DNA from 2 places in the Ethanoligenens harbinense YUAN-3 genome. Region 2 is predicted to be linked to the other one. Evidence: predicted binding sites of a transcription regulator. Region 2 holds the regulator's gene; the other holds the start of a gene.
What was found. The regulator HrcA, encoded in region 2, represses chaperone genes, less so after heat shock. The targets are predictions, from matches to a motif close to TGTTAGCACTCNNNNNNNNNGAGTGCTAACA.

Region 1: a site for HrcA is predicted at 13,060-13,090, ahead of ETHHA_RS01860 (co-chaperone GroES). Genes of this name have one in related genera too.

What each region holds. Positions count from the first base shown of each region.
Region 1 covers NC_014828.1:391,211-406,456, reverse strand. The annotation lists gene rplR (50S ribosomal protein L18) at 1-221, opposite strand, end outside; gene rplF (50S ribosomal protein L6) at 242-793, opposite strand; gene rpsH (30S ribosomal protein S8) at 806-1,204, opposite strand; gene ETHHA_RS01955 (type Z 30S ribosomal protein S14) at 1,231-1,416, opposite strand; gene rplE (50S ribosomal protein L5) at 1,429-1,968, opposite strand; gene rplX (50S ribosomal protein L24) at 1,987-2,304, opposite strand; gene rplN (50S ribosomal protein L14) at 2,322-2,690, opposite strand; gene rpsQ (30S ribosomal protein S17) at 2,719-2,979, opposite strand; gene rpmC (50S ribosomal protein L29) at 3,002-3,202, opposite strand; gene rplP (50S ribosomal protein L16) at 3,199-3,627, opposite strand; gene rpsC (30S ribosomal protein S3) at 3,627-4,292, opposite strand; gene rplV (50S ribosomal protein L22) at 4,306-4,656, opposite strand; gene rpsS (30S ribosomal protein S19) at 4,676-4,954, opposite strand; gene rplB (50S ribosomal protein L2) at 5,003-5,836, opposite strand; gene rplW (50S ribosomal protein L23) at 5,868-6,161, opposite strand; gene rplD (50S ribosomal protein L4) at 6,161-6,784, opposite strand; gene rplC (50S ribosomal protein L3) at 6,802-7,437, opposite strand; gene rpsJ (30S ribosomal protein S10) at 7,551-7,862, opposite strand; gene ETHHA_RS01880 (hypothetical protein) at 8,398-8,871, shown strand; gene ETHHA_RS01875 (MmcQ/YjbR family DNA-binding protein) at 8,942-9,298, opposite strand; gene proS (proline--tRNA ligase) at 9,331-10,728, opposite strand; gene groL (chaperonin GroEL) at 10,994-12,637, opposite strand; gene ETHHA_RS01860 (co-chaperone GroES) at 12,736-13,020, opposite strand; gene ETHHA_RS01855 (THUMP domain-containing class I SAM-dependent RNA methyltransferase) at 13,203-14,330, opposite strand; gene ETHHA_RS01850 (hypothetical protein) at 14,600-15,246, shown strand, end outside.
Region 2 covers NC_014828.1:1,767,752-1,782,997, reverse strand. The annotation lists gene ETHHA_RS08290 (CTP synthase) at 1-1,520, opposite strand, end outside; gene ETHHA_RS08285 (cysteine desulfurase family protein) at 1,739-2,875, shown strand; gene thiI (tRNA uracil 4-sulfurtransferase ThiI) at 2,944-4,119, shown strand; gene ETHHA_RS08275 (competence/damage-inducible protein A) at 4,202-5,512, shown strand; gene srtB (class B sortase) at 5,479-6,384, shown strand; gene ETHHA_RS15560 (hypothetical protein) at 6,526-6,672, shown strand; gene rpsO (30S ribosomal protein S15) at 6,933-7,199, shown strand; gene ETHHA_RS08260 (cytidine deaminase) at 7,319-7,732, shown strand; gene rsmA (16S rRNA (adenine(1518)-N(6)/adenine(1519)-N(6))-dimethyltransferase RsmA) at 7,729-8,583, shown strand; gene lepA (translation elongation factor 4) at 8,734-10,533, shown strand; gene hemW (radical SAM family heme chaperone HemW) at 10,530-11,636, shown strand; gene hrcA (heat-inducible transcriptional repressor HrcA) at 11,822-12,850, shown strand; gene grpE (nucleotide exchange factor GrpE) at 12,937-13,593, shown strand; gene dnaK (molecular chaperone DnaK) at 13,670-15,246, shown strand, end outside.

The DNA.
Region 1 (15,246 bases), 1.4 Mb from region 2:
TTGGCCGCCTCTTTGTTTCCGCCCGTTCCTTCGAAATCTTTATCCATCGTGGATGCGGCGACAAGCGTCACGCCCGCGACATCGTCGATGACCTGCGCGTAGATGTGATGGAGGGAGCGGAATACGTTCAGACGCGGACGCTCGGCGGTGCCGGAAATCTTTCCGCGCACACGCTTATGCCGCCGCAGCCGTGCTTTGTTGTTGTCGGGTTTGTTGATCATAATGGCTTCTCGCTCCTTCCTTATTTCTTACCGCCCTTACCGGCTTTACCTTCTTTGCGGTGAATGACTTCGTCCGCATACTTGACGCCTTTGCCCTTATAAGGTTCGGGCGGACGTTTTTCACGGAGTTCCGCGGCAAACTGGCCGACCTGCTGTTTGTCCGGGCCATGCACGATGATCTTATTGGGCGCGGGCACGTCGATGGTGATGCCCGGCACCTCCTCAACGATGACCGGATGGGAATAGCCGAGATTGAAGGTCACTTTTTTACCCTGCTTGGCGGCACGGTAACCGACACCGTTGATTTCGAGTTCCTTGTGGTACTCTTCGACCACGCCGTGCACCATGTTGGCGACGAGCGAGCGGGTGAGACCGTGCAACGCGCGGTGTTCCTTCTCATCATCGGGGCGGGTGATGTGGATAACGCTGCCCTCGATGGTGATCTTGATATCGGGATGGAACGACTGAGTCAGTTCGCCTTTGGGGCCTTTCACGATGACCGTGTTGCCTTCCGCCAGCGTGACGTTTACGCCGTTCGGTATTTCAATCGGCTGTTTACCGATACGCGACATACAAAACCCTCCTTACCACACAAAGGCCAGCACTTCGCCGCCCACGTTTTCCTTGCGCGCCTCGCGGTCGGTCATGATGCCCTTGGAGGTGGAAACGATGGCGATGCCAAGGCCTTTCATCACTTTCGGCATGTCCTCGCAGTTTGCGTACATGCGCAGGCCGGGTTTGGAGACCCGGCGCAGACCCGTGATGACATGGGACTTGCTCGGGCCATATTTCAAGTTGATGCGGATAGTGCCCTGCTTATTATCTTCTATAACGGTATAATTCCGGATATACCCCTCGTCGAGCAGAATACGGGCGATGGCCTTCTTCAAATTGGACGCGGGGATATCGACGGTATCATGCTTAGCCGAATTTGCATTGCGGATGCGGGTAAGCATATCGGCGACGGTATCGGTGACTTGCATGCGTCGAAACCTCCTTTCGAGCTGTATTACCAGCTGGCCTTTTTCACACCGGGAATCTCGCCTTTGTAGGCAAGATTGCGGAAGCAGATACGGCAGACGCCGTATTTACGGAGATAGGCGTGCGGCCGGCCGCAGATTTTGCAACGGTTATAGCTCCGGGTGGAGAATTTCGGCGTCCTCTGCTGCTTGATTTTCATTGATAACTTTGCCACAACACAACCCCCTTATTTACGGAACGGCGCGCCGAACAGGGTGAGCAGTTCTCTTGCTTCCTCGTCGGTCTGCGCGGTGGTCACAAAAATAACATCCATGCCACGCACTTTATCCACTTTATCATAATCGATTTCCGGGAAGATCAACTGCTCTTTCAGGCCAAGCGCGTAGTTGCCGCGGCCGTCGAACGAGTTGGGGTTGATGCCTCGGAAGTCGCGCACGCGCGGCAGAGCCGTGTTGAACAGGCGGTCGATGAACTCATACATCCTGTTCTGGCGCAGCGTAACCTTCACGCCGATGTTCATGCCCTCGCGCAATTTGAAGTTTGCAACAGACTTGCGGGCCTTGGTCACCACCGGCTTCTGGCCGGTGATCATGCCGATCTCTTCCATCACCGCGTCGATGGCCTTGGCATTGTCGCGCGCGTCTCCGCAGCCGACGTTGATAACCACTTTCTCGATTTTGGGGATCTGCATCACGCTTTTATAATTGAACTTCTTCATTAGCGCAGGAGCGATTTCGTTTTTATAGGTTTCTCTGAGTCTGGCCATGTGCTATCCTCCTGAAACTCACAGAGTTGCGCCGCATTTGCGGCACACTCTGGTCTTGGTCCCGTCCTCGGCGATGGTGTGGCCGATACGGGTGGGTTTTCCGCACTTGGGGCAGACGATCATGACCTTGCTGGCATACAGTGCGCCCTCGGCTTTGACAATGCCGCCCTGCTCACCCATTTTGCGCGGCTTGACATGCTTGGTGACCATGTTGCGGCCTTCCACGATGACCTTGCCTTCTTTGGGGCTCACTTCGAGCACTTTGCCCTGTTTGCCGCGATCCTTACCGGAAATGACCTGCACGGTGTCGCCTTTTTTGACGTGCACTTTGCTCATAACAATTGCGCCTCCCATCAAAGCACTTCGGGAGCAAGGCTGAGGATCTTGAGATATTCCTTCTCGCGCAGTTCCCTCGCCACCGGCCCGAAAATGCGGGTGCCCCGTGGGGTTTTATCTTCTTTTATGATGACCGCGGCGTTTTCGTCAAAGCGGATGTGCGTGCCGTCCAGCCGGCCCACGCCTTTGACGGAACGGACGATGACGGCTTTCACCACGTCGCCTTTTTTCACAACGCCGCCGGGTGTTGCTTTTTTGACCGAAGCCACGACGATATCGCCGATGTTGGCATAGCGCCGACGGGAGCCGCCGAGCACACGGATGCACATCAGTTCCTTCGCGCCGGTGTTATCTGCCACTTTCAGATACGTTTGCTGTTGAATCACGGTGCCGCCTCCTTCCTAAACGGATGACTTATTTCGCTCTTTCGAGGATCTTGACCAGACGCCAGCGCTTGTCTTTGGAGAGCGGGCGGGTCTCAGTGATGGAAACGCGGTCGCCGATTTTGGCTTCGTTGTTCTCATCATGGGCTTTCAGGCGCAGCGTGCGCTTGATGATCTTTTTATACAGCGGGTGCTTGACGTTGTCCTCAATGGCAACCACCAGCGTTTTGTCCATTTTATCACTCACCACGCGGCCCACGCGGGTTTTGCGCAGTGTGGTTCTTTCGCTCATGGATGTTCCTCCTTCCAAAGCCTTAGGCGCCTTCGCGCATTTCCGTTTCGCGCAACACCGTTTTGATGCGGGCAATGTCCTTCTTCACGGCCTTGATCCGCATGGGGTTCTCCAGCTGGTTGATGGCGAGTTGGAAACGAAGGTTGAAAAGCTCAGCTTTGAGGTCCTTGAGCTGGCTGTTGAGGTCTTCGACCGATTTGGTCCGGATCTCCTGTGCTTTCATGACTGCTCACCATCCGTTTCTTCCTTCTTAACAAACTTGCATTTGATGGGCAGTTTGTACATCGCAAGGCGGGTGGCTTCGCGGGCGATTTCCTCGGACACGCCGCCAATCTCGAACAGGATACGGCCGGGTTTCACCACGGCCACCCAGTATTCGGGAGAGCCTTTACCGGAGCCCATGCGGGTCTCGGCCGGCTTCTCGGTGATGGGCTTGTGCGGGAATATCTTGATCCAGACCTGGCCGCCGCGCTTGGTGAAACGGGTCATGGCGATACGGGCGGCTTCGATCTGGTTGGACGTGATCCACGCCGGCTCCAGCGCCTGGATGCCGTACTCGCCGTAGGTGACGGTATTGCCGCGCAGGGCCCGGCCGGTGAGACGGCCGCGCTGCTGACGGCGGAACTTGACGCGTTTGGGCATCAGCATTACTGCTCTCCCCCTTCCTTGGGTGCTCTGCGGACTTCCGGCAAAACCTCGCCCTTGTAGATCCAGACTTTTACGCCGATGCGGCCGTAGGTGGTCTTCGCTTCGGAAAACCCATAGTCGATATCGGCGCGGAGCGTCTGCAGGGGGATGGTGCCTTCGTGGTAGTGCTCCACGCGCGCGATCTCGGCGCCGCCCAAGCGACCTGCGACGGTGACTTTGATGCCCTTGGCACCCAGTTTCATGGCGCGGCCGATGGACTGCTTCATGGCGCGACGGAACGAAATACGTTTTTCAAGCTGCGCGGCAATGTTCTCGGCCACGAGCTGCGCGTTCACGTCCGGGCTGCGCACTTCCACGATATTGATGGAAACCGGCTTGCCCAGTCTGGCCTCGAGCTCGGTACGCAGCTTGTCGATCTCGACGCCGCCCTTGCCGATAACCATGCCGGGTTTTGCGCAGTGGATGTGAATGCGGACGCGGGAAGCGTCGCGTTCGATCTCGATGCGCGGGATGCCGGCTGAAAACAGTTTCTTTTTAAGGTAATTCCGCAGGTTGTAGTCCTCCACGAGGAGATCGCCGAAGACATTGTCCTTGGCAAACCAGCGGGAATCCCAGTCTTTGATAACGCCCACACGCAAACCGTGCGGATTGACTTTCTGGCCCATACTTTCCCTCCTCTTAAGCGTTTTTCGGTTCCGCAGCTTCCTCGAGCGCGATGGTCACATGGGACGTGCGCTTGAGGATGGGGAACGCGCGGCCGTGCGCTCTGGGACGGATCCGTTTGAGCATGGGGCCCGGGCAGACAAAGCACTCCGACACATACAGCCGGGAAACATCCATGGCGTGGTTGTTTTCGGCATTGGCGATGGCCGACTGGAGCAGTTTGATCAGGTATTCGCTGGCCGATTTCGGCGTGTGTTTCAAAATCGCGACGGCGACGTCAACCGGTTTGTTGCGGATGAGGTCGAGCACGATCTGAACCTTGCGGGGCGCGATACGCGCGTAGCGCAGGTGTGCAACTGCTGGCATGGGGTTCCTCCTTCCTGCATTATCTGGAATTGCTGACTTTAGAGCCGGAATGGCCCTTGAACGTACGGGTGGGGGCAAACTCACCGAGCTTGTGACCCACCATGTCCTCCGTGACATACACGGGCACATGCTTGCGGCCGTCGTGCACGGCGATGGTATGGCCGACAAATTCCGGGAAAATGGTGGACGCGCGGCTCCATGTCTTGAGCACGGTCTTCTCGCCGGATTTGTTCAGCGCCACAACGCGCTTCATCAGCGCTTCTTCTACATAAGGCGGTTTTTTCAAGCTTCTGCTCATACCGTAAAGGTCCTCCTTTCAGCACGCGGGCACGGGCCCGCGCAGAAATTATTTGCCGCCGCGGCGTTTGACGATGAATTTATCGGAAGCCAGCTTCTTCTTGCGGGTCTTGTAACCGAGGGTCGGCTTGCCCCACGGGGTAACCGGGCCGGGACGGCCGATCGGGGATTTACCCTCACCACCGCCGTGCGGATGGTCGTTCGGGTTCATGACGGAACCGCGGACGGTCGGGCGCCAGCCCATGTGGCGTTTGCGGCCCGCTTTACCGATCTTGACGTTCTCATGGTCGATGTTGCCGACCTGGCCGATGGTGGCGCGGCATTCCTGCGGCACGTTGCGCAGTTCGCCGGACGGCAGGCGGATGAGCGCCATGCCGTTCTCACGCGCCATCAGCTGGGCCATGATGCCCGCCGCGCGCGCAAGCTGGCCGCCTTTGCCGGGGTGCAGCTCGATATTGTGCACGAACGTACCGACCGGGATATCGGAAAGCGCCAGGCTGTTGCCGGGCTTGATGTCCGCTTCCTTGCCGGAGAGGACGGTGTCGCCCGCTTTGAGGCCGAGCGGTGCGAGGATATAGCGTTTCTCGCCGTCTTCATACTGGAGCAGGGCGATATAGGCCGAGCGGTTCGGATCGTACTCCACCGAAAGCACTTTGGCGGGCGCGTCGATCTTGTCGCGCTTGAAGTCGATGATGCGGTATTTCACGCGGTTGCCGCCGCCGCGATGGCGAACGGTGATGCGGCCGTAGCTGTTGCGGCCGGCGTGTTTGGGAAGGCTGACGAGCAGGCTCTTCTCCGGCTCCACTTTGGAAAGCTCCTCGAACGTGGGAACGGTCATGTTCCGCCGTGCCGGGGAAGTGGGGCCATATTTTCTGATTGCCATTCTGGTTTCACTCCCTTTTCGTTACGGAACGTTACGCGAGGCCTTCAAAGAACTCGATGGCTTTCGAGCCTTCTTTGAGCGTGACGATGGCTTTCTTCCAGTCGGAGGTATAGCCGGTGCTGCGGCCCACCCGGCGGGAGCGTCCGCGCACACTGATGGTGTTCACCTTGGCGACCTGCACGCCGAACAGTTCTTCGACCGCTTTGGCAATTTCGACCTTGCCGGCTTCGGACGCGACACGGAAGGTGTAGATTTTGTTGGCGATGCCGGCCATGCTCTTTTCGGTGATGACCGGACGGATGATGACGTCCTGAGGCGCTTTCATTATGCGTACACCTCCTCGAGTGCGGCGACCGCGTCTTTGGAAATGAAGAACTTATTGCTGTCAAGCAGGTCGTATACATTCAGGCTGCCCGTGCTGGCGGTTTTCACGCCCGGGATGTTGCGCGCGCTCTTGACAAGGTTCTCGTTGACGCCCGCGGTGACGAACAGCGCTTTTTTGCTCGTTTCAAACTTGCTGAGGATCGTGACGACCTGTTTGGTCTTGATCTCCGGGAGGGAGATGGCGTCCAGCACCACGAGCTCCCCGGCGGCCAGTTTGGCCGAAAGCGCGGACTTGAGAGCAAGACGGCGCACTTTCTTGTTCACGGTGTAGGTATAGCTGCGCGGCTTGGGGCCGAGCGCAATCCCGCCGTGTTTCCACTGCGGCGCGCGGGTGGAACCCTGGCGCGCATGGCCGGTGCCTTTCTGGCGCCACGGCTTGCGGCCGCCGCCGGAAACCTCGGAACGGGTGAGCGTGGACTGAGTGCCCTGCCGCTGGTTGGCCAGGTAGTTGACTACCACGGTATGCAGCGCGGTTTTGTTCGGCTCGATGCCGAACACGGAATCGGCAAGCTCGATCTCTCCGACCTGCTCGCCCGCGATGTTGAATACTGTCGCTTTAGGCATTGCGCATCCTCCTTCCCTTAGGCTTTTTTGACGCTGTCGGCGAGTATGACGATACCGCCTTTGGGGCCGGGAATGGCACCTTTCAGCGCGATGAGATTGTTTTCGGCGTCCACCTTGACCACGTCAAGGTTCTGCACGGTCACACGTTCGTTGCCCATCTGCCCGGCCATTTTCTTGCCCTTGGGCACACGGGACATATTGGTGCTGGCACCCATGGAACCGACTTCGCGGTGCACCGGGCCGGTACCGTGGGTCATCTTCAGGCGGTGGTGGCCCCAGCGCTTGATAACGCCGGCGTAACCTTTACCTTTGCTGGTGCCGGCCACGTCCACGCGGTCGCCCGCGGCGAATACGTCCGCTTTGACGATGTCGCCGACGTTCAAGGCGCTCATGTCCTCCAGACGGAACTCGCGCAGTACGCGCTTGGACGCGACGCCCGCCTTCTCAAAGTGGCCTTTTTCCGGTTTGTTCAGCAGCTTTTCGCGCACTTCTTCAAAACCGAGCTGCACACTTTCATAGCCGTCGACCTCGACGGTCTTTTTCTGCACCACAACGCAGGGCCCGGCTTCGATGACGGTGACGGGAATAACGTTCCCGCGCTCGTCGAAGAGCTGGGTCATGCCGATTTTTTTACCGATGATGCCTTTTTGCATGGAACCTGCCTCCTTTGGTTATTGGTTGGCCTCACGGGGCACATGCCCCTTTGCCAACATGACCTGCGCCGCGGGCAAACCCGCGCGCCGGCAATGGAGAAAACCGTGTTTTCTCAGAGCTTGATCTCGATCTCGACGCCCGCCGGCAACTCAAGGCCCATCAGCGCGTCCACCGTCTTGGGCGACGGGCGCAGGATGTCGATGAGCCGCTTGTGGGTGCGGGTCTCGAACTGCTCGCGGCTGTCCTTGTACTTGTGCACCGCGCGCAGGATGGTCACGATCTCGCGGTCGGTCGGCAGCGGCACCGGGCCGGACACACGCGCGCCTGTGCGCTTCGCGGTCTCCACGATCTTCTCCGCCGACTGGTCGATGAGCTGATGGTCGTAACTCTTGAGCCTGATACGAATCTTTTCCTTTACTGCCATCTTGGTTCGCCTCCTTGAATAATCCGGTTGCCGCCGATGCGATAAAAATTGAACACACATCCGGGTGTTTCGTGACCGGATAATGAAAAACCGGATAGCTGCAGGGTGCAAATCTATCCGGGAAAATGTCGCATCGCTACGCAAGGGCGCGAAAAGCGCCCGGCGTCCACTATGGTACCGCCCGGTTTAAAATCGGACATACTCCACGAAAATTACCCGCGAAAACGCGGCAACCTCTCGCTTCAACGCATATCTGCGCGTTTTTTTCAGCGCGCCTATACAGTATAGCATAAACCCCACATTGTTGCAAGGAAATATGTTTTAGCCTGTTTATAGAAATATGGTGCACGTTTTTGTATGGTGTGCACAAATCTGCCTAGATACCCTACACTTGACCAGCGGGGATGCCTGCCCAACGCGCGAATGTGCCGAATGTCATACCGGATCGTGACGTTTGGCATGTTCCAACCACTGGGTATCTCCTTTATAATACACTTGCAAGCCAATCATTCCGCTTCTGTCAGGGGGGTCTGTTATGAATCCGCAAATCTTCATTGCCATTTCCCTGTTCGTGATCATCCTCATGTTTTTAAGTGTCGCGCGAGGCAAAGTAAAGCGCTTCAACCTGGTGCTGATCTGGCTGGTGCCGGTTTTATTTCTTTCCGTCACCTCAGATGCATTCCTGCAGTTTCCCGCCCCCGCGCCCGCGATGCAGGTCGCGATTGCGCTGGCTACGATCGTTGGCGGATGCGCGGGATTCGGGATCGGGCTACTGCGCGGCAAATCCATGCGATTCGGCGTGGACGCAAGAGGGGTGTTCTACCGCAATTCATATGCAAGCGTTGCGTTCTACGCCGCCGTTATTCTTATCAAATTGAGCGTCCAACTGTTTTTCGTGGGGATGCCGTTCGCCTCGTTGCTCTCCCTTTCGCTGCTGGCGGTCTCCTGCGGTTCGATTTTCGGGCGGCGCATCTTCATCACGTACAAAGCGCTGCAACTGGCAAAATAGGCGGACACCGGTCACGACAAGCAGGGAGCACCCATGCAGTAAACATCTGCATGGGCGCTCCCTGCTATGGTCAGCCGATGATTTCTTTTTGTATCTTCCGGGACAAGGCCTGCAAAACGATCTGATACGATTGGTCGGCCATCTCGCGCACCACGTCATCCGGCACAACGCCATCCAGATAAAGCGAGTTCCAATGCACCTTATTCATATGATATCCCGGCACGATATCCGGATGGGTGCGGCGCAGAAAATCGCCGTACATCGGTTCCAGTTTCATGGTAAAGACCGGCTTGCCAGTCTTATCGCCGCCCTGCATAGCGAACATCTTTCCGCCGACAAAATACCGGGTGGCACTCCACTCTTCTTTATAATCTTTGGTGACGTCCATCTTAGACAAAAGATACTCATCCAACCATGGATACGGCATCCGTCTCCCCCACCTTCCCCGTGCGCGCCGTCTTAATAGGCCTTGCCCCAATAGACCATGTGTTTAGCGGGCTTGCCGCAGCAGATGCAAGTATCGGACAGATGCTCCTGCTCAAACGGGATGTTCCGGGAGGTCAGGCCCGCGTCCGTCTTGATTTTTTCCTCGCAGGCCTGGTCTCCGCACCACATGGCTTTGATAAAGCCGGGCTTTTCGTCCGCCGTGCGCACAAACCCGTCCCAGTCGGTGCAGGCATAGGTCATGGCGTTTTGCCGCTCCAGCGCTTTTTTGTAAAGCGCTTCGTGCACATCGTCCAGAATAGCGGGCAGGCGCGTTTCCAGTTCGTCCAACGAGACCTCGATTTTCTGCCGGTCGTCGCGGCGCACCACCACGCAGCGGTTCTGCTCGATGTCCCGCGGGCCGATCTCCAGCCGCAGGGGCACGCCTTTCATCTCATATTCGGCAAACTTCCAGCCAGGCGAGTTATCGGATGCATCCAGCTTCACGCGCAGCGTCTTCTGCAGGCGGACAAGCAGCTCGTTTGCTTTCTCAAGCACGCCGGGCTTGTGCATGGCTACCGGCACGATGACCAACTGCGTGGGCGCGATGCGGGGCGGCAGCACCAGACCGCTGTCGTCGCCGTGCACCATGATGATGGCACCGATGAGACGGGTGGTCACGCCCCACGAGGTCTGGAACGGGTATTTGAGCGTGTTGTCCCGCCCGGTGTACTGGATATCGAACGCGTGGGTGAACCCGTCGCCCAGATAATGCGACGTGCCGCTTTGCAGGGCCTTGCCGTCGTGCATCATCGCCTCGATGGAGCAGGTATCCACCGCGCCCGCGAACTTTTCCTTTTCGGTTTTTCGGCCTTTCACCACTGGCATGGCCAGCACCTGCTCGCAAAAATCCGCATAGATATTGAGCATGCGGGTGGTTTCTTCGCGGGCTTCCGCTTCCGTCTCATGCAGGGTGTGCCCCTCCTGCCACAAAAACTCCAGTGAGCGCAGGAACGGCCGGGTGGTCTTTTCCCACCGCACCACCGAGCACCACTGGTTGTACAGCTTGGGCAGGTCGCGGTAGCTGTGCACGATGTGCGAATAGTGCTCGCAGAACAGCGTCTCGCTGGTGGGACGCACGCAAAGCCGTTCTTCCAGTTTTTCGCCACCGCCGTGCGTCACCCACGCGACTTCCGGCGCAAAGCCCTCGATGTGGTCCTTTTCCTTTTGCAGCAGGCTCTCCGGGATGAACAGCGGCATATAGACATTCTCATGCCCGGTTTCCTTGAACTTCGCATCCAGCACCTTCTGGATGTTTTCCCAGATGGCGTAAGCGTACGGACGAATGAACAGGCAGCCGCGCATGCTCGAATAATCCACCAGTTCCGCTTTTTTCACGATGTCCGTATACCATTTGGCAAAGTCCTCTTCCATGGGGGTGATGGCCTCCACCAGTTTTTTGCCGCCGTCCTGTGCCATATCGTATTTCCGCCTTTCTATTAAAGCCGCCGCCCCGGCGGCCGTGCTACACATTCTATCCTATTATAAAAGGGCGTGGATTGAAATGCAACCCGCATTTCCGCAGCCCGCACCGCAAACGCCAGAAGGCGCGGGACCTGCGTCCCGCGCCTTCTGCGCTGTGAGCCATCTATCTGCTGGAAAAAACGGCCCTTGGGGAAAAACCGTGAACAGGAACAGCTTAGTACATGCCGCCCATGCCGCCCATGCCCGGATTCGGCATGGCCGGAGCAGCCGCTTCTTTTTCCTTCTTGTCGGCCACGAGGGACTCGGTGGTGAGCACCATGGCCGCCACGGAGGCCGCGTTCTGCAGCGCGCTGCGGGTCACCTTAGTCGGGTCCACAATGCGTGCCTCGAACATATCGGTGTAGGTTTCTTTGGCGGCGTTGAAGCCGTAGTTCACTTTGCCGCACTGGAGGATCTTGTCAACGATGACCGAACCTTCCAGACCCGCGTTGGCCGCGATCTGGCGCACCGGCTCCTCAAGGGCTTTGATGACGATGCGGATGCCGGTCTTCTCGTCGGCATCTTCCTCGGTATCGAGCAGCGCCTTCACGGACGGCAGGGTGTTCACCAGTGCGGTGCCGCCGCCGGCCACCAGGCCTTCGGCCACAGCCGCTTTGGTGGCTGACAGCGCGTCTTCGATGCGCAGTTTCTTTTCTTTCATCTCGGTTTCGGTCGCCGCACCCACGCGGAGAACCGCCACGCCGCCTGCCAGTTTCGCAATGCGCTCCTGGAGCTTCTCTTTGTCGAACTCGACGGTCGCGGCCGCGAGCTGGGCACGCAGCTGCGCAACGCGGTCTTTGATGGCCTGCGCGTCGCCGGCGCCTTCCACGATGGTGGTGTTGTCTTTGCTGACCTTGACCTGGCGGGCATGGCCGAGCTGCGCCATGGTGGTGTCTTTCAGCTCGAAGCCGAGGTCGCTGGAGATGACTTCGCCGCCGGTAAGAATGGCGATGTCACGCAGCATGTCTTTGCGGCGGTCGCCGTAGCCCGGGGCTTTGACGGCTACACAGGTAAAGGTGCCGCGCAGTTTGTTGACGATGAGGGTGGAAAGCGCCTCGCCCTCCACGTCCTCGGCAATGATGACCAGCTTTTTGCCGGCTTTCACGATTTCTTCCAGAAGAGGCAGGACATCCTGGATGCTGGAAAGCTTCTTATCGGTGATGAGCAGCAGCGCATCGTCGATGACGGCTTCCATCTTCTCGGTATCGGTGGCCATGTACGGGGTGATATAGCCACGGTCGAACTGCATGCCCTCGACCACATCGCAGGCGGTCTCGGCGGTCTTGGAATCCTCGACCGTGATGACGCCGTCGCTGGTCACTTTCTCCATCGCTTCCGCGATCAGTTTGCCGATGAAGGCATCGCCCGCGGAGATGGTGGCGGCGCTTTCGATGTCCGCCGGGCCGCTGATCTGTTTCGCATTTTTCTTCAAGGTCTCCACGGCGGCGTCGACCGCTTTCTGGATGCCCCGTTTGATGGCCATCGGGCTGGCGCCCGCGGCCACGTTTTTCATGCCTTCACGGATGAGCGCCTGCGCGAGCAGGGTGGCGGTGGTGGTGCCGTCGCCGGCCACGTCGTTGGTCTTGGTGGCGACTTCTTTGACCAGCTGTGCGCCCATGTTCTCAAACGGATCGTCCAGCTCGATCTCCTTGGCGATGCTCACGCCGTCGTTGGTGATGAGGGGCGAGCCGTATTTGCGCTCGAGCACCACATTGCGGCCTTTGGGACCGAGGGTGATCTTAACGGTATCGGCGAGTTGGTCCACGCCCTTCTGGAGCGCTTTGCGGGCGTCTTCGCCGTAAATGATCTCTTTTGCCATGGTAACCTATACCTCCCGTAATTTACAGGGTTGCCTTCCGGGCACCTGATCAGACTGTTTGCGAACGGGCCTGCCTTTTCCGATTTACGGACAGGCTCTTATTCCACAACGGCCAGAATGTCGTTCTGCCGCACGATGGTGTATTCTTCCCCATCGACCTTCACTTCGGTGCCGGCATATTTGCTGGCGATGACCTTCTGGCCAGGCTGCAGATACATCTGCACTTCCTTGCCGTCCACCAGGCCGCCGGGACCCACCGCGACCACTTCCGCCACCTGGGGTTTTTCCTTGGCGTTGTCCGGCAGGATGATGCCGCCCCGGGTGGTTTCCTCCGCCTCGACCAGTTTAATAACGACTCTGTCCGCAAGAGGTTTCAGTGCCATTTTCAAATTCCTCCTTGAACGAATTTTATACCTGCAAACAATTAGCACTCCATTTCCTTGAGTGCTAAGACTATTGTAATCACGCGCCCCATAAAAATCAAGGGGCCTTGCGGGAATATTTGCATTTTCGTCAATCTGCCAAACAGCATACAGACAAACACGGAATTCTTTGTGTTTTTTGCCTATTTTTTCACACGCGGACGAAAATACTGAAACAATTCGCAACGGATCATGCCGTTATACAGCTTGCGGCGTTTGTCGGCACGCGCGCCGAACAGCGCTTCGAACCGGTCGCTGGGGCTGATGATATAGAACTGAAACTGCGGCAACCTGCGGTAGAGCGCACCCAACTCGGCATAGAGTTCCTCCGCTTGGCGCACTTCCAGCATGCGCTCGCCGTATGGCGGGTTGCACACCACCTCGCCGCGCGCCTGCTCGGGCGAAAAATCGCGCACATCGCGCCGGGCAAAGCGGATGCTTTCCCCCACGCCCGCGCGACCGGCGTTTTCCCGCGCCAACGCCACGGCGGCGGGGTCGATGTCGCTGCCTTCGATCAGGCAGGGCTTGCGATCCACCGCATCCCGCGCGGCGGCGCGTGCCTCCCGCCACACCGCGGCGGGCAGCCAGCCCCAACGCTCGGCGGCAAAGCTGCGGTTCAGGCCGGGCGCGATGTTCTGCAGCAGCATGGCCGCCTCGATGACCAGCGTGCCGGAGCCGCACATGGGATCGCAAAAAAGCTTGTCCGCAAACGGGCGGGACAGGCGCACGATCGCCGCCGCCAGCGTCTCCTTCAGCGGCGCCTCGTTGGACTTGGGGCGGTAGCCGCGCTTGTGCAGGCCGTCGCCCGAGGTGTCCAGACAGATATCCACAATGTCCTTGTGAATGGAAAAACGGATCTGCACCAGCGGGCCGGTCTCCTCGAACCATTCCACATGGTGGCGGGTCTTCAGCCGCTCCACAGCCGCTTTTTTGATGATGGCCTGGCAGTCCGGCACGCTGTGCAGCGTGGATTTGAGCGACCAGCCTTTCACCGGGAATGCGTCGTGTTTGCCCACGAATTCCTCCCACGGCAGGGCGCGCACCCCCTCAAACAGCTCCTCGAAACTGCGAGCGGGGAATTCGCCCAGCCGCACGAGCACCCGTTCGGCACAGCGCAGGCCAATGTTGGCGCGCGCGATGCCGTCTTTGTCCGCCGTGAATGTCACGCGCCCGTCGGCCGCGGCCGCGTCGGCAAAGCCAAGTGCACGCGCTTCCTCCGCCACCAGGCTCTCCAGCCCAAACAGGCAGGGGCAAACCACTGTATACGCCATTGTCTCTCCATCCCATCCGCACATACGCCCAGTTTACCGGACATCTCCCGAAAAAACTGCCGAAACATGCCGGTGCGTACTGCCATATCGGTTTATTATACCCGATTTTCCCAGCCGATACAACCGTGCTCTCACTCGCTGGGGCGGCAGCCTGTCATCTTTTTTTCACCACTTCGTAACGGTTTGCACACCGTATTTGTCCTGCCCGCCTGCTAGACTGGAAGAGAGCGGACAATCCATCTTATGACATGAAAGACGGGAGACGAAACATGAAAAAAAAGCTGCTCGCACTCGGATGCGGCCTGCTTCTGCTGGCAGGCTGCTCCATCGCGCCGCATCACACCACTCCGGCCATTTCCGCCCGAATCAGCGCACCGCAGTCCGGCCAAAGCGCGGCTTCGGAGGGCTCTGGCGCCCCCTCCGCTCCGGTGCTGAAAGGCCCGCTTTTCACCGCCGGCAGCGGCCCGTATCTGCCGCCGGCCGGCACGGTGCAGACCGTCGATTCCGCCGCCGCGGACGAGATCCATCTCTATTGGGAAAAAGCCTATCCCCTGGCCCAAAACCCGCCCGATTTTGCATTCTACGACGCAAACGATCCCGTTTCTGAGGATGCGGGCGAAGAAACCGCGCTGCTGCAAAAATACGGCGCAAACCTCTATCTGAAAGGGTTAAAAGAGACCAGCTATGTTGTGCAGTGGGAAAGCGCCTATGCGCTCATCGGCTATTGCGGTGTGCCGTCGGCAAAAGAGCAGGCCGTACCCCTGCTGCGGGAGCTGGAGAAAACCTCGCCTTCCAAAAACGTGCGAAATGCCTGCACTTTCACGCTGGACGTGCTGGATGGCTCGTTTTCCAGCCCGCACATTTCCGCCAGCAGCGACCGCAAAACACTGGCGTTTGCCGACCATTTTGAAGCCAC
Region 2 (15,246 bases):
ACGGCCACAAACCACGGATGTGTGGGCAGCTCCACCATTTCCACCAGGCGCTCATCCGGAGAAAGCCCGGCCAGCACCATGCCGTGGCTTTCAAATTCGCTGCGGTACTCGTTGTTGAATTCCAGGCGGTGGCGGTGCCGCTCGTAAATCAGTTCCTCGTCGTGGTAAATCTCGCGGCAAAGACTGCCCGGCTTCAGTTTGCAGGGATAAAGCCCCAGCCGCATGGTGCCGCCGAGGTTGGTAATGTCTTTCTGATCGGGCATAAAGGCGATGACCGCGTGCGGGCATTCCGGTTCGAACTCGGCGGAGTTCGCGTCGGCAAAGCCGAGCACGTCGCGCGCGAACTCGATGGCGGCCATGTGCATGCCCAGGCAGATGCCGAAATAGGGGATGTTCTGCTCACGCGCGTACCGCACAGCCTGGATCATGCCGGGAATGCCGCGGTCGCCGAACCCACCCGGTACCAGGATGCCGTTGCAGCCCGCGACCTGCTCGGCCACGTTCTCCTGTGTGACGTTTTCGGAGTTGACCCATTTGACATGTACCTGTACGCCGTTGGCGATGCCCGCGTGGCAGAGTGATTCTACCACCGAGAGGTAGGCGTCGTGCAGCTCGACATATTTGCCCACCAGTGCGATGGTGAGGTCGCCTTTGACGTCCTCAAACCGCTTGACCATGGCGCGCCATTCGTCCAGATCAGGCTTGCGGCTCTCATCAAGCTGCAGGTGGTGGCAGACGGATGCGGCAAGCCCTTCCTGCTCCAGCATCAGCGGCACGGCGTAGAGCACCGGCGCGGTGAGGTTCTGGATAACATCCTCCGGGCGGATGTTGCAGAACAGGCTGATCTTCTCCCGCATGTCCTCGGGAATGGGGCGCTCGCTGCGGCAGACAATGATATGCGGCTGGATGCCGAGTGAAAGCAGCTCCTTTACGCTGTGCTGCGTGGGCTTGGATTTCAACTCTTCCGAGCCATAAATGAACGGCACCAGCGTCACATGGATAAAGATGGCGTTGTGCGGGCCGACTTCCTTGGCCGCCTGCCGGATGGCTTCCAGAAACGGGGTGGACTCAATATCGCCCACCGTGCCGCCGATCTCGGTGATGACGATGTCGGTGTTGCCGGTGCGCCCCACGCGGTAGATGCGCTCTTTGATCTCGTTGGTGATGTGCGGGATGACCTGCACCGTGCCGCCTAGGAAATCACCGCGCCGCTCTTTGGTGATGACGTTCCAGTATACCTTGCCGGTGGTGATGTTGGAATTGACCGACAGGTTTTCGTCGATGAACCGTTCATAATGCCCGAGATCAAGGTCGGTCTCCGCGCCGTCGTCGGTCACGAACACCTCGCCGTGCTGATACGGGCTCATGGTTCCGGGGTCTACATTGATATAGGGGTCGAATTTCTGCATGGTGACCCGGTAGCCCCTCGCTTTGAGGAGCCTGCCGAGGGATGCGGCCGTGATGCCTTTCCCGAGGCCGGATACCACACCGCCCGTCACAAAAATGTATTTTACCGCCAAAACCGCTTCCTCCTCACGTTCGGACATGCGCGCATGTCCCCTTTTTGGTTGCCTATTTCCGAACAGACAAACAAACATACTCACCTATTTTACCCCGTTTGCGTCCGGTGGTCAAGGAAAAAATGCAAGGCAGTCCCGCACGTTGCAACGTGCCGCGTTTTTGGCTATAATCAAAAGAGTGCCCGCCCAGGCGGGCACTTTGGAGGAATCGAACAGAGATGTCATTTGTTTATCTGGATAACAGCGCGACCACGCGCGTTTGCCGAGAGGCGGCGGACGCCGCGCTCTATGCCATGACCACTTGTTTTGGCAACCCGTCTTCGCTGCACGGCATGGGAGTGGCCGCTGAGGAACTGGTGGGAAAAGCGCGCGCGCAGGTGGCCTCCGCCCTTGGCTGTGAGGCCAGAGAGGTTGTGTTCACCTCCGGCGGCACCGAGGCGAACAATCTGGCTGTTTTCGGCGCCGCGCGGGCGCTGTCCCGCAGGGGCAGGCGTATCGTCAGCACCGCCATCGAGCACAGCTCGGTGGAAGGCCCCGCGGCGGCGCTGGAAAAAGAGGGGTTCGAAGTGGTGCGCCTGCGCCCGGGTACGGACGGCGTGGTGCCTGCACAGGCACTGGCCGAAGCCGTCACGCCCGATACCGTTCTGGTGAGCATGATGCTCGTCAACAACGAGACCGGCGCGCTCCAGCCGGTGGAAGCCGCAAAACGCGCGGTGCGACGGGTGGGCGCGCCCGCGTTGGTGCATGTGGACGCCGTGCAGGCATTCGGCAAAATGCGCTTCAGCCCCTCCGCGCTGGGCGCGGATCTGCTCAGCGTCAGCGGGCACAAGATTCACGGGCCAAAAGGTGCGGGGGCGCTGTTTGTGGCGCGCGGCGCCCGCGTTCTGCCGGTGCTTTCCGGCGGCGGGCAGGAGCGCGGCCTGCATCCGGGCACCGAGCCGGTGCCCGCCATCGCGGGTCTGGGGGCGGCGGCGGAAAAGGCGCGCGCCCTGCTCGCGGAGAGTGCCGCCCGTTTCACCGAACTGCGCGCGCTGGCGCTCGAACTGCTTGCGCCGCTGCCGTTCATCACGGTCAACTCGCCGGAAAACGGCGCGCCGCATATCCTCAATGTATCGGTGGATGGGGTACGCTCCGAGACCATGCTGCATTTTCTGGCGGCCAGGGAGATCTATGTTTCCAGCGGTTCCGCCTGCGCGCGCGGCGCGAAAAGCCGCGTGCTGCTTGCCATGGGACTGCCGGGCGCACGGGTGGACAGCGCGCTGCGCATCAGCTTCTGCCGGGACAACACCGGGGAGGACGTGCGGCGGCTGGCGGACGCCGTGGCCGAAGGGGCACGCACGCTCGCGCGCCGTTGAACAGAGCGGAACACGGTTTTGAAAAATATTAAGGAGGCGGCACAGGTCGCCGGGGGAGAATCATCGTCGTGCAGGAAGTCATCCTTTTAAAGTATGGGGAACTCATCCTCAAAGGGCTCAACCGCCCGCAGTTTGAACATAAATTATTGAAACGCATCCGAAGCACGCTGCGGGGCTGCGGCACGTTCACCGTCACGCAGGCGCAGTCCACCGTGTATGTGGAGCCGCAGGATGCGGATGCCTCCATCGACGATGCGATCCGCCGTCTGCAGAAGGTGTTCGGCATCGTGTCTCTTGTCCGGGCGTGTGTGGTGGAAAAAGACATGGCGGCCATTGAAGCCGCCGTTGTGCCCTACCTGCGGGATGAGATCGAGCAGGCGAAAACGTTTCGCGTGAACGCAAGGCGGGCGGACAAGCGCTTTCCGCTGCCTTCGCCGGAGATCGCAAAACGAGTGGCGGAGCGGGTGGGGGACGCTTTTCCCGATTTGCAGGCGGACATGCGCGCGCCTGAGCTGACCATCACCGTGGAGATACGGGACACCGCCGCCTACATCCACGCCGACAGCCTGCCCGGCGCGGGCGGCATGCCGTCGGGTAGCTGCGGCCGCGCGGCCGTGCTCATTTCCGGCGGCATCGACAGCCCCGTGGCCGCCTATATGATGGCTCGGCGCGGCATGTCGGTCTGTGCGGTGCATTTCGCCAGCCCACCCTACACCAGCCCGCGCGCCAAGGCCAAGGTGCTGGATCTGCTTAAAATCGTCAGCGCCTACAGCGGCCCTATCGCATGCTTTGTGGTGCCGTTCACCGCGCTGCAGGAGCAGATCCGCGCGCATTGCAAAGAGGAATTCTTTACAATTTTATTAAGAAGGTTTATGATGAGAGCGGCGGCGCGCATCGCCGAGGGGCAGGACTGCGCGGCGCTCATCACGGGCGAAAGCATCGGGCAGGTGGCCAGCCAGACCATCGAGGCCATCACCTGCACGCAGGCGGCCTCCACGCTGCCCGTTCTGCGCCCGCTCATCGGCATGGATAAAGAAGAGATCATCCGGGTCGCCCGGCGGATCGACACTTTTGAAACGTCGATTTTGCCCTATGCGGACTGCTGCACGGTGTTCACGCCGCGCCACCCGCGCACCAAGCCCCGCATGTGGGATGTGGAGCAGGAAGAGGCAAAATTCGATTTTGCCCCGCTGCTCGACGCGGCGGTGGAAGCCGCCGAAAAGATCGTTGTCTGCCCGGAATGACTGCCCGGTCTGTAAATCCCGGTTGTGGTTTACGGATTTTTCATAGAATCATCGGTTTGGCAAACGAAAGGTAGGGATTATAGTGGATGCGGAAATACTAGCCGTGGGCACGGAACTGCTGCTCGGCAACATCGTCAACACCAACGCGCAATATCTCGCAAACGAACTGGCACTGCTCGGCATCAATGTGCTGCATCAGTCGGTGGTGGGCGATAACGAAGCCCGTCTGGTCGAGGCGCTCAAACTGGCGCTCTCGCGTAGTGACATCGTAATTACCACCGGCGGCCTCGGGCCGACGGGCGACGATATCACGCGGGAGACCATCGCCAAGGTGCTTGGCCGCAAACTGGTGCGGGATGAGCACAGCATGGAGGTCATCCGTGACTATTTCGCGCGCTCCGGCCGCAAGATGGGCCCCAGCAATGAGAAACAGGCCATGCTGCCGGAGGGCTGCATCGTGCTCCAAAACGATTGGGGCACCGCGCCGGGCTGCGTGGTGGAGCAGGACGGCAAATCCGTCATCATGCTGCCCGGCCCGCCGCGGGAGATGGCCCCGCTGTTTCGGGAGCGCGTCAAACCATATCTGGCGAAGTTTTCCGACGGGGTCATCGCGTCCATCAACCTGCGGGAGTTCGGCCTGCCCGAATCCACCGTGCAGGAGCTTTTGGGTGATCTGATGGCGGGCGCGAATCCCACCCTTTCCCCCTATGCGAAAGAGGGCGAGGTGCAGTTGCGCGTCACGGCCAAAGCCGCGACCGAGGACGAGGCGCTGGCCATCTGCCGCCCGGTGGCCGAAGAGACCAAAAAGCGGCTGGGCAACGCCTATTACGGTGAAGACGTGGACAGCATGCAGCAGGTGGTGGTGCAGGCGCTGCGGGAGCGGCAGAAAAAGATCGCGCTGGCCGAATCCTGCACCGGCGGGCTGACCGCCGCCCGTATCACCGAGATCCCCGGCAGTTCGGACGTGTTCGAGTGCGGTATCGTCAGCTATGCCAACCGTGTCAAGCAGGCGCTGCTGGATGTGCGGGCCAAAACGCTCAAGGACTACGGCGCCGTAAGTGAACAGACCGCCGTGCAGATGGCCGAGGGCGTGCGGGTGCGCGCACAGGCCGATTTCGGCGTGGGCATCACCGGCATCGCCGGGCCGGGCGGCGGCACGGAGGAAAAGCCGGTCGGGTTGGTCTATGTAGCCGTGTCCGACGGGAAGGACTGCTATGTCCGCCGGTTGCTGTTGGGGCACAGCAACAGCGAGCGGGCGCACATCCGTTATCTTTCGTCCTCCAATGCGTTGGATATGGCGCGCAGGCTCATCCTGGGCCTGCCGCAGCCGGAGGACGCCGTCCGTGTTGAGCCGCCGAAATTACAGGTGCCGAACTCTTTTTTTGGCAACTGATTCCGCATAGGAGGGATGAACCTGCCGAGATTTTCCGCAAGATCGTTTTTCTGGCCGCGCTGGCCGTTTTCATCGGGTGCATGGTGCCCATCATCCAGTATTATATTGAAGCGTATCAGAACCAGCGGATGAACGACAACCTTGCCGGCCAGGTGCATGCGTCCTCGTCTGCGGTTTCGTCCGCTTCCGCGTCTTCCGGTCCGGTCCTGCCGGAATACGCGTCGCTCTATGCACAGAACAGCGACATGAAGGGCTGGGTGAACGTGCCCGGTACCAACATCAATTATCCCGTGATGCAGGCTTCGGACAACGATTTCTACCTGCGCCGCGATTTTTATAAGAACAGCAACCAGCACGGCGTACCGTTTCTGGATTACCGCGACAAGCTGGGTGATTCACCCTCCAAAAATCTTATTATCTACGGGCACAATATGAAAGACGACCAGATGTTCCATGAACTGGTCAATTACGAGGACAACGGTTTCTACGCCAAAGCGCCGCTTATCCAGTTCAACACGGTTTATAAACAGCAGACTTGGAAGATCTTCGCCGTGATGATCGTGAACACGGTGCCCAGCCAGGGCGATACGTTCTACTATCTCGATACGGATTTTGCATCGAACGACGCGTTTATGAACTACATCGGCGAGGTCAAAAAACGTTCGCTGGTCAATACCACGGTGGATGTGCAACCCACCGACCACATCCTTACCCTGTCCACCTGCTCCTATGTGTTCAACGACGCGCGTGTGGTCGTGCTTGCCCGGCTGGCGCGCGACGGTGAAGACCTGTCTCCCGGTACCGCAACCATGAACCCCAATCCGCAGATGCCGCAGATCTGGTACAAGACCAATAAGAAAAGCGGCACCTGAGTTTACATAGGCACGGCCGCCACCGTTTTGCAAAACACCCGTCTGAAAACAGGCGGGTGTTTTTGCGCCCCGCTTTTTACCCGCATATTTTCCAGATGTGGGAGCATACTACGGGTGGAACCAAAAAAGGGGTGATAAAAAATGGCACAAAGGGATAGAGAAGCAAAAAACCAGAACAACTTCGACAAAAACCAGAAAAATGCACAGGACAAGCGCCAGCAGGGCGCGCAGAACCAGGACAACAAGGGTAAATTCGATAACTGCAAGCAGGATCAGTGCGCCCGCTGATTTTTTTTGGCACGATCAAACAAAAAGCGCTCCGCGAAAGCGGGGCGCTTTTTGTTGCCGCGCGGTGCGTGATGAAAAAACGGGGCATATTTGCAAAGAAATCCTTTACAAAATCCCGGCGGGCTGGTATACTGTATCGTACGGTTTTTTCCGTCTGTCGTTACCTTGCGCTCAGCACGGGGGGATGGCCCGTTTGGGCCCTCACCTGAACCCCGCGCCCGGCCTTGGCGAATGAACTTATTTTATGAGGTGTATCTGCAATGCTGAAAGATGAAGAAAAACAAGCCGTAATCGAATCCAACCGCATCCACGAGAAAGATACCGGTTCGCCCGAGGTGCAGATCGCGGTGCTCACCGCCCGCATCAACAAGCTCACCGAGCATCTGAAAGAGCATAAAAAAGACCACCATTCCCGCCGCGGTCTGCTCAAGATGGTCGGCCACCGCCGCAACCTGCTCAACTACCTGATGAAAAAGGATGTTACCCGCTATCGCGCGATTCTCGAAAAACTGTCGCTGCGTAAGTGAGTCTTTCCGGGAGCGGACGGTTTTGGCCGCCTGCGGTATAAAATGGCCGTTCTTCCATGGCATCTGCTTTGGACAGGGCGGCTTTTTTTCGTAAATGCGCAACGTATGGGAGGAACGGTATGACAGAAGAGGAACGGGTCATCCTCGCGCTGGTGGCGCGGGCGCGTGCAGTGCGTGAAAACGCCTACGCGCCGTATTCGCATTTTCGCGTGGGGGCGGCCCTGCTCACGCGCAGCGGGTATGTCTATACCGGCTGCAATGTGGAAAACGTATCGTTTGGAGCGACTGTCTGCGCAGAGCGCGCGGCGGTTTTTGCCGCTGTGGCCGCCGGAGAGCGGGATTTTGTCGCCCTTGCGCTCGCGGCGGGGGAAGACGTGACCCCCTGTGGCATCTGCCGGCAGGTGCTCGCTGAATTTTCCAGCGACGGTTCGCTGCCCATCTACTGTGCGGGGCCGGAAGAGGTTCGCACCTTCACGCTGGCGGAGCTGCTGCCGCAGGCGTTCGATTCGTTCCGCGCGGAGGAAACCGAATGACCGATCTTGCCAACCCCGCGCAGATCAAGGCTCTGTTGGCACGCCATGGGTTCCATTTTTCCAAGGCGCTGGGACAGAATTTCCTTATCAATCCGTCGGTCTGCCCGCGCATGGCCGCGCTCTGCGGTGCGGAGGAAGCCGCCGGCGTGCTGGAGATCGGCCCCGGCATCGGGGTGCTTACGGCGGAACTGGCGCGCCGTGCCAAAAAGGTGGTAGCGCTTGAGCTGGATACCCGCCTGCTGCCGGTGCTGGCCGAAACTCTGGATCAATTTTCCAACGTGAGGGTCGTGCAGGGTGACGCGATGGAAGCCGACCTTGCCGCGCTTATCCGGGAGGAGTTTGGCGGCCCGGTGGCTGTCTGCGCCAATCTGCCGTATTACATCACCTCTCCGCTGCTTATGCGCCTGCTGGAGTCCCACCTGCCCGTCACGGCCGTGACCGTGATGGTGCAGAAAGAGGCTGCCGCCCGCATCTGCGCCGCGCCCGGCAGCCGGGATACGGGCGCCGTCAGTCTGGCGGTGCGGTATTACGCCAGCCCGCGTGTGCTGTTCGACGTGTCGGCGGGCAGCTTTTTGCCCCGCCCGCAGGTGGACAGTTGTGTGATCCGGCTTGATTTGCACCAAGAGCCGCCCGTGGCCGTGCGGAACGAAGCGCTGCTGTTCCGCGTGGTGCGCGCGGCATTCGCCCAGCGCCGAAAGATGCTGCGCAGCGCGCTGCCTGCCGGGCTGGGGCTGCCCAGAGAGCGGGTGGCCGCCGCTTTACGCAAGGCGGGCGTGGACGAAAGCCTGCGCGGCGAACGGCTGACGCTGGCCGATTTTGCCCGCGTGGCCGACGCGCTGGCGGAAGAATGAACAGCGGGGAGTTTGAAAGCACCCCGTTCTGTGCTATTATAATATCGTATGATGTTGTTGATAGGGTCCGGGAACAGATGTTTCCCTGTAAATAGAAACCAAACCAGCTGAATGAATCATGCCGGGCGACCGGCAGTTGAGGTGAGCCGCTTGCAAGAGAATATCCGCAATTTCTGCATCATCGCCCATATCGACCACGGCAAATCGACGTTGGCCGACCGCCTGATGGAAAAGACCAGCGCCGTTTCCGCGCGTGACATGGAGGCCCAGTTGCTCGACAACATGGACCTTGAGCGCGAGCGGGGCATCACCATCAAGGCGCGCGCCGTCAAGCTCAGCTATACGCATACCGACGGGCAGGCGTATGAGCTCAATCTCATCGACACGCCCGGCCATGTGGACTTCAACTACGAGGTGTCCCGCTCTCTGGCGGCCTGCGAGGGCGCCATCCTGGTGGTGGACGCGTCGCAGGGCATCGAGGCGCAGACGCTGGCCAATACCTATCTGGCGGTGGATCACGGGCTTGAGGTGGTGCCGGTCATCAACAAGATCGATCTGCCCTCCGCCGACCCCGACCGTGTGAAAGCCGAGATCGAGGATGTCATCGGCATCCCGGCGGATGACGCGCCCTGCATTTCCGCTAAGACGGGCCTGAACATTCAGGACGTACTGGACAAGATCATCGCCGCTGTCCCTGCGCCGCAGGGCGACCCGGAAAAGCCGCTCTCCGCGCTTATCTTCGATTCCTATTACGACAGTTACAAGGGCGTCATCGTTTACATGCGGGTGATGGACGGCACCGTGAAGCCCGGCAGCCGCATCAGGATGATGGCCACCGGCGCGGAGTTCGACGTGGTGGAGGTGGGCTATATGCTACCCACCTGTTTGCAGCCCGCCGAGGCCCTGTGCGCGGGCGAGGTCGGCTACCTCACCGCCAGCATCAAAAACGTGGCGGACACCCGCGTGGGCGACACCGTTACCACCGTGGAAAACGGTGTGAAAGAGCCGCTGCCTGGATACAAAAAGGTCAACCCAATGGTCTACTGCGGCGTCTATCCTGCCGACGGCGCGAAATACGGCGACCTGCGCGACGCGCTGGCCAAACTCCAGCTCAACGATGCTTCGCTCTCGTTCGAGCCGGAAACGTCCATCGCGCTGGGGTTCGGTTTCCGCTGCGGGTTTCTGGGGCTGCTGCACATGGAGGTCATTCAGGAGCGGCTGGAGCGCGAATATAATCTCGATCTGGTCACCACCGCGCCCAGCGTGGTCTACAAGATCATCAAGACAAACGGCGAAACGGTGTTCATCGACAACCCCACCAACTTTCCGTCGCCGGACGTGATCGCGCAGGCGGAGGAGCCGATGATTACGGCGCACATCCTCACCCCCACCGATTATATCGGCAGCATCATGGAGCTCTGTCAGGAGCGCCGCGGCGTGTATAAAGACACCAAATACCTCGACGCCACCCGCGCCGATTTGCATTACGAACTGCCGCTCAATGAGATCGTCTATGATTTCTTTGACGCACTCAAATCCCGCACGCGCGGCTTTGCTTCCTTTGACTATGAAGTGAAAGGCTACGCGCCCTCCAGGCTGGTCAAGCTCGACATCATGCTCAACGGCGAGGTGGTGGATGCGCTGTCGTTCATCGTGCACGCCGACAAGGCCTATGCACGCGGGCGGCGCATCGCGGAAAAGCTCAAGGACGTCATCCCGCGCCAGTTGTTTGAGGTGCCCATTCAGGCGGCGGTGGGCGGGCGTATCATCGCACGCGAAACGGTCAAGGCCATGCGCAAGGACGTGCTGGCTAAGTGTTACGGTGGCGACATCACCCGCAAAAAGAAACTGCTTGAGAAGCAGAAAGAGGGCAAAAAACGCATGCGCCAGCTCGGCTCGGTAGAGGTGCCGCAGGAAGCGTTCATGTCCGTGCTCAAGCTGGACGAATGAGCGCGTCGCTGGGGCTGTATGTCCACGTGCCGTTCTGTGCGCCCGCCAAGTGTCCGTACTGCGATTTCTACTCGGTGCCGTTCGCACCGGAAGTGGCCACGCAGTATGCGGATGTTCTGCGTGCCGCCGCCCGCACCTATGTGCCGCGCCTGGCCGGGCGGCGGGTGGAGAGCGTCTATTTCGGCGGCGGCACGCCCGTGCTGCTTGGCGGCACGCTGGCTGCTTTGCTTACGTATTTCAAACAGATCTATCCCGTCGCGCCGGATGCGGAAATCACGGTAGAGGCCAATCCCGGCTCCGATCTGGCGGAGTTGCTGCCGGTGCTGCGGGCGGCGGGCTTCAACCGGCTGTCTTTGGGTATGCAGTCGGCCTGCGACGCGGAACTTGCCGCGCTGGGCCGCCGGCATAAGACGGCGGACGTGGCGCGCGCGGTGGAGGCTGCCCGGAAGGCGGGCTTTGCCAACCTCTCACTCGATCTGATGCTGGCCACACCGGGGCAGACGCCGGAGAGCATTCGCCGCTCGGTGGCATTTGCCGCGGCGCAGGGCGTGGAGCATGTGTCGGCCTATCTGCTGAAGGTGGAGCCGGGCACGGCGTTCGCCATGCGCGGGCAGCAGGAAGCGGACACGGACCTGCAGGCCGACTGTTACCTTGCCGCCTGTGACGCGCTGGAAGCCCGCGGCTACGCGCAGTATGAGATCTCCAATTTTGCCAGACCAGGCTTTGCTTCCCGACACAACCTGCGGTATTGGGACTGCGGCGAATACCTCGGGCTGGGGCCGGGCGCACACGGCTTCCTTGATGGGCGTCGCTTCCATTATGCACGTGACCTTGCCGCTTTTCTCACGGGCAGGCCGCCGGAGGGCGACGGCCCGGGCGGCGGCTTTGAGGAATATGTCATGCTGCGCCTGCGCCTGGCGGACGGTGTGGAGAAAAACGCTCTGCGTGCGCGGTGCGGCGCGAATTTCTCCGCCTTCGACGCAAAGACGGTCGAGCGGCTGGAAAACGGCGGGTTTCTGCGGCGCGGCGCGGGGCGCATCGCGCTCACCCGGCAGGGATTTCTCGTGAGCAATGCGGTGATCGGCGCGCTGCTTTTTCCATAGGAAAGGGGACGGAAATTCCTTCCGCTTTCCCTGTGCAAAGTCCTTGACATTTTGCGCGAATGGTGATAGAGTACATAGTGTTAGCACTCGAAGGCTGTGAGTGCTAAATTCCACACCGGCATTCGCCGGGGATAGGAGCGTATCGGCGCCGAGGCGGCGTTTTTCCGGGATCGGGGGTGATTCTCATGCAGCTTGATGATCGAAAGAAGCACATTTTGGGCGCGCTGGTGGATTGCTATGTGGCGACCGGGGAACCGGTGGGCTCCAAACTGCTGGCCGGCATGCTGGAAATGCACCTTTCTTCAGCCACCATCCGCAACGAAATGTCCGAACTCGCGGAGATGGGCCTGCTTGAGCAGCCGCATACCTCGGCAGGTCGCATCCCCACGCAGGCGGGCTACCGGTATTATGTCGATTCGCTGATGAACGCCTACCCGCTCACCAAGTCGGAGCAGGCGCGCATTAACGTCGTGCTGCGCATCGACGGCAGCGATCTGGACGGCGTGCTCGCCAAGGCGGGGGATGTGCTGGCGGCCATTACCGGCTGCGTGGCGGTTTCCGCCGCGCAGCGCGCCAACATCCGCATCCGCAGCGTGGAAGTCATGCCCGCGGGCAGGCGCTCGATGCTCATCGTGCTGGTTGCTTCGCCGGGTGTGCTGCGCAGCCGCCTCTGCAAGGCGGGCGAGGATGTGGACGCCGATATGCTGGCTTATTTTTCCAATATGCTGCGTGAGAAGCTCGCGGGCCTGCCGCCCGAGGCGGCTACCCCGGAACTGAAAGAAAGAATGAACAAGGCGCTGATGCAGTACGCCAAAGCGCTGAAACCGGTTCTGGAAGCCGTGTTCGATGAGATCGGCGTGCTGGGCGACGCCGAAGTATTCCTCGGCGGCGAAACGAACCTGTTCTGTTACCCCGAATTTCACGACGGCTCCGCGCTGGAGATTATCCGCTTCTTGGAGCAGCGGGAGCAGCTTTCCAAGCTGGTGGACGGCGTGCGCGGGCAGGTGAAGGTGCGCATCGGCACGGAGAACGGTGCCGACCTCATGCGATCTTCCAGCCTGATCGCCGCACCGTACAGGGTGGGCGGCAAAACACAGGGTGCCGTGGGTATCATCGGTCCCATCCGGATGCCTTATGCCAAGCTGGTTTCGCATATCGAATATTTCTCGTCCGTGTTAAGCAAACTCATCAATGACACCTTTCCCGATGAGTAGTGCTCCGCCGATTCGAAAAAGACAAGCCGGATTGCGGAGTAAAAATGGACGTCGTATAGAAAAGCCGTACGAAGGAGGCATTTTCCTTGAAGAACAGCAAAGACGCGGAGACACCCAAAGAGCCGGAGCTGGAGATCGAGGCGGAAACGCCCGGAGAGCCGGACACGCAGGCGGCGGAATCCGCAAAGGAGAACGCTGGGAACAAAAAAGAGCTTTCCGAAGCGGAAATGATCAAGCTGCTGCTCCAGAGCCAGAAAGCGGAGATCGAACGCCTGCAAAAAGAGCTTGACGCTGCCAAAGCCGACGCGCAGACCTGCAAGTCGCAGACCGACACGCTCAACCAGCGTCTGGCGAACACCCTCTCCGAGTATGAGAATTATCGGCGGCGCACGGCTTCCGAAAAAGAAGCGCTGAGCGCCGATGCCTCGGCCAAAGCGGTCAAGGCGCTGTTGCCCGCACTGGACAGTCTGGCGCGCGCCATCGACTTTGCCGAAGCCGACCCTGCGAGTTTCCAGCAGGGCGTGGAGATGACGCTCAAGCAGATGGAAGCCGGGTTTTCCGCTCTGGGCGTCGTTGAGATCGAGGCCGAGGCCGGGCAGGCGTTCGACCCCGACCGCCACAACGCCGTCGCCCATGTGGATGACGACAGTCTGGGCGAGTCGGTGGTGGCCGAAGTGTTCCAGAAAGGTTATGCCATCGGGGACAAGGTTATTCGCCACTCGGTCGTCAAAGTCGCCAACTGAGCATTCCTTTTTGGGGAAGTTGGAAATATATGAAATGATCCATGCCGGCAGGCATGTATACAGGAGGTAATTGTATATGGGCAGAATTATCGGAATTGATCTGGGTACCACCAACTCTTGCGTGGCGGTGATGGAAGGCGGCGAGCCGGTTGTCATCGCCAATTCCGAGGGCGCGCGCACCACGCCGTCCGTCGTGGCGTTCTCCAAGACCGGCGAGCGCATGGTCGGGCAGGTTGCCAAGCGGCAGGCCATCACCAACCCGGACCGCACCATCATTTCCATCAAACGGAAAATGGGCAGCGATTATAAAGTCAACATCGACGGCAAGGCCTATACCCCGCAGGAAATTTCTTCTATGATCCTTGCCAAGCTGAAAGCGGATGCGGAAGCCTATCTCGGCGGCGCCGTGACCGAAGCGGTCATCACCGTGCCGGCCTATTTCACCGACGCGCAGCGCCAGGCCACCAAGGACGCGGGCAAGATTGCGGGTCTGGATGTTAAGCGCATCATCAACGAGCCGACGGCCGCCGCGCTGGCCTATGGCATTGATAAGGAAAAAGACCAGAAGATCATGGTTTACGACCTCGGCGGCGGCACGTTCGATGTTTCCATCATTGAGATGGGCGAAGGCGTGCAGGAAGTGCTCGCCACGGCCGGCAACAACCACTTGGGCGGCGACGATTTCGACCAGCGTGTCATCGACTGGCTGGCCGACGGCTTCAAAAAGGAAAACGGCATCGACCTGCGCAGCGACAAGATGGCTCTCCAGCGCTTGAAGGAAGCGGCGGAAAAGGCGAAGATTGAGCTTTCCGGCGTGACCAGCACGCAGATCAATCTGCCGTTCATCACGGCGGACGCCACCGGCCCGAAACATCTGGATGTGACGCTCACCCGTGCGAAATTCAACGAGCTGACCGCCGAACTGGTCGAAGCGACCGCCGGTCCGGTCAAACAGGCGCTGTCGGACGCAGGTCTCCAGCCGAGCGCGCTGGATAAGATTCTGCTGGTCGGCGGCTCCACCCGCGTGCCCGCTGTGCAGGAAATGGTGCAGAAGCTCACCGGCAAAGAACCGTTTAAAGGCATCAACCCGGATGAATGCGTCGCGGTCGGCGCGGCTATTCAGGGCGGCGTGCTTGGCGGCGAGGTCAAGGGCCTGTTGCTGCTCGACGTCACCCCGCTTTCTCTGGGCATCGAGACCCTCGGCGGTGTGTTTACCCAGATCATTGAGCGTAACACCACCATCCCGGTGAACAAGAGTCAGGTGTTCTCCACCGCGGCCGATGGCCAGACCTCCGTTGAGGTGCATGTGCTGCAGGGCGAGCGCCCCATGGCCAAGGACAACAAATCGCTCGGTGTCTTCCATCTGGACGGCATTCCGGCCGCGCCGCGCGGCGTGCCGCAGATCGAGGTCACCTTTGACATTGACGCCAACGGCATCGTGCATGTGTCCGCCAAAGACCGCGGCACCGGTAAATCGCAGGACATCACCATCACGTCCAGCACCAACATGAACAAGGACGACATTGAAAAGGCGGTCAAGGAAGCCGAACAGTTTGCCGAAGAAGACAAAAAGCGCCGTGAAGAGGTCGATGCCCGCAATGCCGCCGACCAAGCCGTGTTCCAGGCGGAAAAAACGCTGACCGATCTGGGCGA